One region of the Kitasatospora sp. NPDC051853 genome, then DNA from elsewhere that is predicted to be linked to it. Evidence: riboswitches for the same ligand, from Rfam matches in the RefSeq annotation. Region 1 holds a riboswitch; each other region holds the start of a gene.
What was found. Region 1 has a riboswitch for thiamine pyrophosphate ahead of ACIA8O_RS11185 (purine-cytosine permease family protein). Riboswitches for the same ligand answer to the same signal wherever they lie in the genome.
Positions count from the first base shown of each region.

Region 2: another riboswitch for thiamine pyrophosphate. It lies ahead of thiC (phosphomethylpyrimidine synthase ThiC); the one in region 1 lies ahead of ACIA8O_RS11185 (purine-cytosine permease family protein).
Region 3: another riboswitch for thiamine pyrophosphate. It lies ahead of thiO (glycine oxidase ThiO); the one in region 1 lies ahead of ACIA8O_RS11185 (purine-cytosine permease family protein).

Region 1 covers NZ_JBITBY010000003.1:480,294-483,521, forward strand. The annotation lists gene ACIA8O_RS11185 (purine-cytosine permease family protein) at 1-1,336, opposite strand, end outside; TPP riboswitch at 1,329-1,476, opposite strand; gene ACIA8O_RS11190 (S1C family serine protease) at 1,647-3,228, shown strand, end outside.
Region 2 covers NZ_JBITBY010000003.1:328,192-331,419, forward strand. The annotation lists gene ACIA8O_RS10475 (cupin domain-containing protein) at 91-408, shown strand; gene tenA (thiaminase II) at 474-1,136, shown strand; gene ACIA8O_RS10485 (DUF5326 family protein) at 1,307-1,507, shown strand; TPP riboswitch at 1,645-1,780, shown strand; gene thiC (phosphomethylpyrimidine synthase ThiC) at 1,776-3,228, shown strand, end outside.
Region 3 covers NZ_JBITBY010000002.1:248,017-251,244, reverse strand. The annotation lists gene ACIA8O_RS05910 (thiazole synthase) at 1-19, opposite strand, end outside; gene thiS (sulfur carrier protein ThiS) at 22-231, opposite strand; gene thiO (glycine oxidase ThiO) at 228-1,379, opposite strand; TPP riboswitch at 1,373-1,485, opposite strand; gene ACIA8O_RS05895 (ArsR/SmtB family transcription factor) at 1,552-1,860, opposite strand; gene ACIA8O_RS05890 (zinc-dependent alcohol dehydrogenase family protein) at 2,000-3,013, shown strand.

The DNA of each region.
Region 1 (3,228 bases):
ACTTGCGGGGCTGGACCGCGAGGGTGGCCAGGCCGGCCACCAGGAAGGCGAACAGCGAGGCCGAGGTCCAGGCCTGCGGGGTGAAGCCGACCGAGGACTGCAGGTCCTGCCAGAAGCCCTGCCAGCCGTCGATCGCGGTCGGCGCGATGAACTGGTAGGTGACGAAGCCGAGCGCCCACGGCAGCAGCATCAGCGGGCGGGCCGGCGCGTCCTCGTCCAGGTTCCAGCCGCGCCGGCCGGTGCCCAGGAAGTAGTCGGCCGCCAGCACCGCGAACATCGGCACGAAGACCGCGCCGATCAGGCCGAGGAAACCGTAGTAGGAGGCGGTGAACTCCTCGGTGTTCAGCGCCAGCACCGTCACCAGCGCGCCGATCCCGCCGGTCAGCAGGCGGCGGTCCACCTTCGGCAGCAGGTTCTGCACCGACATCGCGGTGGAGTAGACGTTGGCGAAGGACTGGTCGGTCTCCCGGATCACCAGCACCAGCAGGAAGGCCCAGCCGGCCGCGACGCCGGTGAAGGAGGAGAAGATCCGGGTCGCGTCTCCGTCGGACTGCAGCAGTGCCACCACGCCGAGCAGGTAGCACCAGACCTGCGCCAGCGAGTAGCCGGAGAAGGTGGCCCAGTAGGCGGAGGAGGAGCTGCGGGCGTGCCGGGTGTAGTCGGCGGCCAGCGGCACGAAGGAGATCGAGACCGCGATGATCGCGTCGGTCGCGGTCAGGAAGCCGGTCCAGTTGCCCGCACCGGGGTTCGGCACGCCCTGGCGGACCAGCTGGACGGTGAAGTACACCATCGCGACGCCCACCGCGATGGTGACGTACTTGCGCAGCACCGCGATCGAGCCCAGCGGCCAGATGGTCAGCACCGTGGTCAGCACCCCGGCCAGCAGCACGAACAGCCACTGCCAGCCCTGGGTGCCCGTCACCTCCTGGGCGCCCATCGCGATCACCAGCAGCTCGTACACGCCCCAGCCGATGCACTGCGCGATGTTCAGCACCGTCGGCACGTACGACAGCTTGGTGCCGAACAGGCCGCGGAGCAGGGCCATCGCGGGGGCGCCGGTGCGGGCACCGATCAGGGCGGCGACGCCCAGCATCGAGGTGCCGATCGCGGTGCCGGCCACCGTGGCGGTGACCGCGGCGGCCAGCGAGAGCTCGGCGCCCTTGACGCCGATCACGGTGGCGGCGCTGGTGAAGCCGATCAGGCTGACGCCGAGGTTGGCCCAGAGCGAGAACAGCGCCCGGAAGTCCAGCGTGCGCGGCGGCGCCGTGTCGAGGACCAGGGGCGCCTCGGCTCTCGCGGAGACGTCTTGGACAGGGGAAGGCGAAGCAGCCGTCATGGCCGAAGCTCCCTACGCCGGCATTACCCGGACAGGTTCGAGCGGTCTGCGCTCCCTCGCCGCACGGCCAGCTCCTGCATGGCGTACGGTCGTTCCGCGCACTCTCAGCCTGGACGGTCCAAGCTCCCGCGTGTCAGTTTGGAGCGCCAGGCTAGCCGCAGGACCGTCGAACACCAAGGCGGGGCCCAAGGCGTGGGATGTCGGGAACGGCTAAGGATTCTCACCAATCCTTCAGAACGCTCCTTACGACAACTGAATCGGACATGCGGAAAACTGTGGCCCAAGGTCCTGTCAGCTATGGAGGTCGTCCGTGAGCAGCGAGCACGTGAGTGGGGCCAACGGCCCCGAGGAGGAGCGCACCTCCGCGGCGCCCGCCGACACGGTGGCCCTCGGCAAGGTGCCCCCGGCACCCTCTTACCTGGACGCCCCGCCGCCGGTGCTGCCGCCCGCGCCCGCCACCCCGCCGGCCCCGCCCGCCGCCGCGCCGCCCGCTCCGTCCTACCTGGACGCGCCGCCGCCGGCCGTGCCGGCCGCCGCCCCGGCCCAGGCTCCCGTCGCGGCCGACAACCCGTACGCGGTCCCGGCCGCTGCCCCGGCTCCGGCCGCCGCCCCGCTCCCGCCGGCCGCGGACCCGCACGCCCACGCCCACCCGCAGCCGCAGGCGCACCCGCACCCCTTCGGCGCCGGCACCCCGCTCGGCGGCTGGGCCACCCCGCCCGGTGGCGGCGGCCCCGGTCTGCCCGGGTACCCGGAGTTCCCCGGCGCGGCCACCCCGGCGCCCGGCCGCAAGCGCGGCGGCCTGATCGCCCTGGTCGCGGCCGTCGCCCTGCTGGCCGGTCTGGCCGGCGGCGCGATCGGCGTCTCGGTCGCGGACCGGAACGGCACCACCTCGTCCTCCTCCGGCCGGGGCTCCAGCACCACCGTGCAGGCCAGCCAGAACCAGCAGGCGGTCAACCGGGCCCCCGAGTCGGTGGCCGGCATCGCCAACAAGGCGCTGCCGAGCGTCGTCACCATCAAGGCGCAGGGCTCCGGCGAGTCCGGCACCGGCACCGGCTTCGTCTTCGACACCGAGGGCCACATCCTCACCAACAACCACGTGGTGGCCCCGGCCGCCAGCGGCGGCAAGCTGACGGTCCGTTTCTCCGACGGCTCCTCCTTCGCCGCCTCGGTGGTCGGCCGGGCCCAGGGCTACGACGTCGCGGTCATCAAGCTCGACAACCCGCCCAAGGACAAGCTCGTCCCGCTCGCCCTCGGCGACTCGGACAAGGTCGCGGTCGGCGACGCCACCATCGCGATCGGCGCCCCGTACGGCCTGGAGGGCACCGTCACCACCGGCATCGTCAGCGCCAAGGACCGCCCGGTCGCCTCCGGCGACGAGACCAGCGCGCAGGCCTCCTACATGAACGCGCTGCAGACCGACGCCTCGATCAACCCGGGCAACTCCGGCGGCCCGCTGCTCGACGCCTCCGGCGCGGTGATCGGCATCAACTCGGCGATCCAGTCGAACAGCAGCGGCTCCGGCCGGGCCGGCTCGATCGGCCTCGGCTTCGCCATCCCGATCAACCAGGCCAAGCGCGTCGCCGGTGACCTGATCGCCAACGGCACCCCCGTCTACGCGATCCTCGGCGTGCTCCGCAACGACGACTACAAGGGCGACGGCGCCCAGATCCAGACCTCCTCCGTCCAGGGCAAGCCCGCCGTCACCCCCGGTGGCCCCGCCGACCAGGCCGGCCTCAAGCCGGGCGACGTCATCACCAAGCTCGGCGGCCACGTCATCGACAGCGGCCCGACCCTGGTCAGCGAGATCTGGACCTACAAGCCGGGTGACAAGGTCGAGGTCGAGTACACCCGCGACAACAAGACCGCCAAGACCACCGTCACCCTCGGCGAGC
Region 2 (3,228 bases), 150 kb from region 1:
GGCCACGAGGGTGGCAGGCCGCCGGGCCCGGCGGAAGCTCCCCGGGCGCATGTTGTTCAATGTGGCCATCACAACAGGAGGGTGGCCCCCGTGAAGGTCTTCCGGCTGGACCGGCTCGACGCCGAACGCTCCGAGGGCGGCGGCGCCTACCTGCGGTTCCTGAAGGAGCGTCACATGTCCGCCGGGCTCTACGCGCTCTCCCCCGGCGAGACCGACACCCAGACCGCGCACGCCCAGGACGAGCTCTACCAGGTGATCAGCGGCCGGGCCGAACTGACCGTCGGCGGCGAGACCACCACCGTCGGCCGGGGCAGCGTGGTCTACGTGCCGGCCGGCACGCCGCACCGCTTCCACCACGTCACCGAGGAGCTCCGGGTACTGGTGGTCTTCTCCCCGCCGGAGGACTGACGGGCCGTCCGGAGCGCTCCGGGTAGGGTCGGCCGAGGCCCGACCCGTCCATCCCTGGAGCAACGATGACCTTCACCGAGGAACTCTGGTCGGCGATCGAGCCGATCCACGCGGAGATCCTGGCCCACCCCTTCATCTCCGGCCTGACCGACGGCACCCTGCCGCGCGAGGCCTTCCGGCACTTCGTGGTCCAGGACTCGCACTACCTGCGGGACTACGCCCGGGCGCTGGCCGTCTGCGCCGCCAAGGCCCCCGACGAGGAGGGCGTGCGGGCCTTCGCCGCCGACGCGGTCGGCGCCATCGCGGCCGAGCAGGAGATGCACGCCGACTTCCTGTCCGCCTTCGGCGAGCGCGCCGAGGAGGCCGCCGCCGAGCCGGTGCTGCCGACCACCCGGGCCTACACCAGCTACCTGCTGGCCACCGTCTACGGCGGCTCCTTCGCCGAGGCGGTCGGCGCGGTGCTGCCCTGCTACTGGATCTACGCCCGGGTCGGCGAGCAGCTGCTCGCCTCCTCCTCCCCCGACCCGCTCTACGCCAAGTGGATCGCCACCTACGGCGACGAGGCCTTCCAGTCCGTGGTCCGCCGGGTGCTGGAGCTGACGGACCGTCTGGGCGAGCAGCTCGCCCCGGCCGAGCGGGCCCGGGTGGTCGAGCACTTCGTGACCACCTCGCGGTACGAGTGGATGTTCTGGGACGCCGCCTGGCGCCGCGAGACCTGGCCGGTCTGACTCCTCCCGGAGTCGGGGTCGGACCGGCCCGGACCTAGGGGGCATCTCCGGGTTCTCTCCGGGCCGCCACCCCTCGGAAGCCGTGCCCCGGCCGGGTACGGTCGAAGTATCGAAGCAACGGGACGCGACGGACCAGCCGTCACCGGCCCGAGGGGAGAGAAGGAACGGACATGGCCGAGCTCTGGAAGTCGCTGCCCTCCTGGGTGCGCAACATCGTCGTCCCGGTCATCGCGGTGATCCTGGCCTGGAACCTGATCTGGTTCGTGGTCGGCGCGGTGACCTCATTGCTCGCCTTCCTGTTCAAGGCCCTGATCGTGGTCGGCGTCGCGGCCGGTGTGGTGATCCTGGTGAAGAAGGCCGCCAAGAGCTGACGCCCCGCACGACGACGGACGGCCCGGCCCCCCTCGGGGGGCCGGGCCGTCTCACGTGGTGAACAGACCGTCAGGTCTGCTCTGGACCATCCGCAACCTGACCGCTACGGTGTTGGACGTCTTGTCGCAGGCAAACCGCCTGTGGACACGGGAGCTCGGAGCACCGGGCTGAGAGGGCGCTGAAAGGTACGTGCGAGCCGCGTACCGACCGCTGCGTCGACCGCAGGAACCTGACCGGGTAATGCCGGCGTAGGGAGTTTGAGGTCTCATGACCACGTTCGATGCACAGCAGAAGTCTGCCCCGGCCCAGGTGGAGAGCGCCGTCACCAGCGCCACCACCGGCTACCCGACCCCGGCATGGCGCAAGGCCTACCGCGACGGTTCCCGGCCCGACCTGCGGGTGCCGTTCAAGGAGGTCGTCCTCACCAACGGCAAGTCCGTTCCGCTGTACGACACTTCGGGCCCGTACACCGACCCCGCCTACCAGCCCGACGTGCGCCGCGGCCTGCCCGTGCTGCGCGACGCCTGGATCCGCCAGCGCGGCGACGTCGAGGAGTACGAGGGCCGCGAGGCGCGCCCCGAGGACGACGGCATCAAGCACACCTCGCCGCGCGGCGGCAACCTGCGCAACCTGGACGCGGTCTTCCCCGGCCGCCCGCGCCGCCCGCTGCGCGGGCGCGAGGGCGCGGTGACCCAGCTCGCCTACGCGAAGCGCGGGATCGTCACGCCGGAGATGGAGTTCGTGGCGCTCCGGGAGGGCATGGACCCGGAGTACGTGCGCTCCGAGGTGGCCCGCGGCCGCGCGGTCATCCCGGTGAACGTGAACCACCCCGAGGTGGAGCCGTCGATCATCGGCACCAACTTCCTGGTGAAGATCAACGCCAACATCGGCAACTCCGCCGTCACCTCCTCGATCGAGGAGGAGGTGGAGAAGATGACCTGGGCGACCCGCTGGGGCGCCGACACCGTGATGGACCTCTCCACCGGGCGGAACATCCACACCACCCGCGAGTGGATCCTGCGCAACTCGCCGGTGCCGATCGGCACCGTGCCGCTGTACCAGGCGCTGGAGAAGGTGGACGGCAAGGCCGAGGAGCTGAACTGGGAGGTCTACCGGGACACCATCATCGAGCAGTGCGAGCAGGGCGTGGACTACATGACGGTGCACGCCGGCGTGCTGCTCCGCTACGTCCCGCTGACGGCCCGTCGCAAGACCGGCATCGTCTCGCGCGGCGGCTCGATCATGGCGGCCTGGTGCCTGGCGCACCACCAGGAGAACTTCCTCTACACCAACTTCGAGGAGCTCTGCGACATCCTGGCCCGCTACGACGTCACCTTCTCGCTGGGTGACGGCCTGCGGCCGGGCTCCACCGCGGACGCCAACGACGAGGCGCAGTTCGCCGAGCTGCAGACCCTCGGCGAGCTGGGCCGGATCGCCCGCGAGCGGGACGTCCAGGTCATGATCGAGGGCCCCGGCCACGTCGCGATGAACAAGATCAAGGAGAACATGGATCTCCAGAAGGAGATCTGCGACGAGGCGCCGTTCTACACCCTCGGCCCGCTCACCACGGACGTGGCCCCCGGCTACGACCACATCACCTCGGGCATCGGCGCGGCGATGATCGCCTGGTGGGGCACCGCGATGCTCTGCTACGTCACGCCCAAGGAGCACCTGGGCCTGCCCAACCGGGACGACGTCAAGACCGGCGTGATCACCTACA
Region 3 (3,228 bases), on a different contig from region 1:
CGAGTCGGTCGTCTGCCACGGTCAGCCTCCCTGCACGGCGGTGAGGATCTCCACCCGGTCGCCCGGGCTGAGCACGGTCGCGTTCCACGAACTGCGCGGCACCACGGCCTCGTTGACGGCGGCGGCGACCCCGCCGGACGAGGCGCTGAGCTGGCTGACCACGGTGTCCAGGGTGGTGGCGGCGGGCACCTCGCGGGCCTCGCCGTTGACGGTCAGGGGGATCTGGTTCATGCGGCGGCCTTCGGGGCGAAGCGGCTGGGGGAGAAGGGAGCGGCCAGCGCGGGCACCGCGCCGGTGGACAGGTAGTCGGCGGTCAGGTCGGCGGTGACCGGGGTGAGCAGCACCCCGTTGCGGTAGTGGCCGGTGGCGGCGACCAGGCCGGGCAGGGCGGTCGGGCCGAGCAGCGGGGCGTTGTCCGGCGAGCCGGGGCGCAGGCCCGCACCGGTCTCCACCAGCGGGAGTTCGGTCAGGCCGGGCACCAACTCGTGGGCGTCGCGCAGCAGTTCGTAGACCCCGCCGGCGGTGACGGTGGTGTCGTAGCCCTGCTCCTCGCTGGTCGCCCCGATCACCAGCTCGCCGTCCGCGCGCGGCACCAGGTAGATGTGCTGCCCGCGCACCACGGCCCGGACGTTGCGGGAGAGGAACGGCGCGTACGCCGAGGGCACCCGCAGCCGCAGTACCTGCCCCTTCACCGGCCGCACCGGCGGCAGCAGGCCCTCCGGCAGGCCGGGCAGGCGGTGGCTCTGCGGCCCGGCGGCCAGCACCAGTTGGGCCGCCGCCACCTCCTCGCCGGAGCTGAGCCGGGCGCCGGCGGCCCGGCCGCCCCGGACCAGCAGCTCGACGGCGGCGGAGCGGACCAGCTGCACGTTGGAGCGCTCGCAGGCCAGCACCAGCGCGGCGGCCAGCCGGCGGCCGTCCACCTGGTGGTCGCCGGTCACGTGCAGGCCGCCGCGCACGCCGGGGGCCAGCATCGGTTCGAGCTTGCGGGCCTCCCGGCCGGTCAGCCAGTGCGACTCCAGGCCGAGGCGCTGCTGGAACGCGTGCAGCTCGCGCAGCTCCTCCCGGTCGTCGGAGTCGAGCGCCACCGCGAGGGTGCCGGTCCGGCGGTAGCCGGTCTCCAGGTCGGTGAGGTCGGTGAGCTCGGCGACGAAGTCCGCGTAGCGGTCGTTGGACGCCATCCCGAGGCGTAGCAGCGGCTCCTCGCCGTACTGCAGCTCGGTGACGGGGGCCAGCATGCCCGCCGCGACCTGCGCCGCGCCGCGGCCGGGCTCGGGGTCCACCACGGTGACGGCCAGGCCGCGCTGGGCGGTCCGCCAGGCGACCGCGAGGCCGATGATGCCGCCGCCGATCACCAGGACGTCGGTCTCGGTGCGTGTCAAAGCCCTGCACTCCCTTCGCCGGAATGACCCGGATCAGGTTCGGACGGTCGCAGGCCGTCTCAGCCCGCCTCTCAGCCCGGTGCACCGGGCTCCCGTGGATACCGACCCACCATATCCCCGCCCGGGTCGCCGACCGAAGAGCGAGTTCACGGAGTGAGAGCGCCCGCGGGCACTACGCCCCGGCGGCGAGCAGGGCCGGGAGGAGGCCGGGGAAGCGGGACTCCAGGTCCTCGGTGCGCAGGACGTTGAGCTTGGTGGTGCCCGCGTAGGTCTGGCGGATCAGACCGGCCTCGCGCAGGACGTTGAAGTGGTGGGTGAGGGTCGAGCGGGAGACGGCGGCGTCGAAGGTGCCGCAGCTCATCCCGTCCGCCGCCTCGGACAGCTGTGTGACGATCCGCCGTCTGACCGGGTCGACCAGGGCCTCCAGGACCTGTTGCAGCGTCAGGTCGGCCGGATCGGGGTGCTCCAGGGTGCGGACCACGGTGACTCCTCGGGTGGGTGGGTAGGCCCCATCGTACGGCCGCCGCCCCGTGAGTTCGATGCCCATCAAAGTTTGACGGCCATCGAAATTCATGGTGGGGTCGTCACCGAGCAGATCCGGCAGAAGGAGAGGCCAACCCATGGCACGGCACGTCCAGTTCGACGAGATCGGCGGCCCCGAGGTCCTGACGGTGCGCGAGGTGGAGCTCCGGGCCCCCGGCCCCGGCGAGGCGAGGATCCGGGTGGACGCGATCGGCCTCAACCGGGCCGAGGTGATGTTCCGTTCGGGCGGGTACTTCCTCCGGCCGACCTTCCCCTCCGGCCTCGGGGCCGAGGCCGCCGGCGTGGTCGAGGAGCTCGGCCCGGACGTCACCGGCTTCGCCCCGGGGGACCGGGTCGGCGTCGTCCCGGCCTTCCCGCAGAACCTCTACGGCACCTACGGCGACCACGTGATCGTCCCGGCGCACGCCCTGGTGCCCGCCCCCGCCGGCCTCGACCCGGTGGCCGGCGCGGCGGTCTGGATGGCCTACCTCACGGCGTACGGTGCCCTCGCCGAGAACTCCCCGGTCCTGCCCGGCGACCACGTCCTGATCACCGCCGCCTCCAGCAGCGTCGGCCTGGCCGCGATCCAGACGGTCCGTCACCTCGGGGCGGTGCCCATCGCCACCACCCGCGGCGAGGCCAAGCGCAAGGCCCTGCTGGCGGCCGGCGCCGAACACGTGATCGTCACCGACCGGGAGGACCTCCCGGCCCGGGTGGCCGCGATCACCGGCGGCCGAGGCGTCCGGCTCGCCTTCGACCCCGTCGCCGGGCCCGGGGTCAACACCCTCGCCCGGGCCGTCGCCCCCGGCGGGCAACTGGTGGTCTACGGACGGCTCGACCCGCGCCCCACCCCGCTGCCCAACGCCGACGAGTACCCCGCCCTGAGCACCCGCACCTACACCCTCTTCGAGGTCACCTCCGACCCGGAGCGGCTGCGGCGCGGCGTCGCCTTCGTCACGGCCGGCCTGCGCAGCGGCTCGCTCGCCCCGGTGGTGGACCGCACCTTCGACCTGGCGGACATCGCCGAGGCCCACCGCTACATGGAGGCCAACTCCCACGTCGGCAAGATCGTCGTCACGGTGCCGCACCAGGTGGTGCCGGGGGATCGGTGACGGCGGCGTTCGGCAGGGCAGTGACCCAGGGGCGCGGGGAACTGCGCGAGTACGGAAGGCGGATCGGCGTGAGATCGGGGCACGTCAGCCGGTTGCACGTGCTGCCGTACCCCCGCGCGCCCCGCGGCGGAGCCGCAGATCGGCAGAGCCCCGCGCCCCCGGTGTGACCACTTGCGTTCCGGGGTGACCACTTGCGCTCCGTCGGTAGGGTGGGC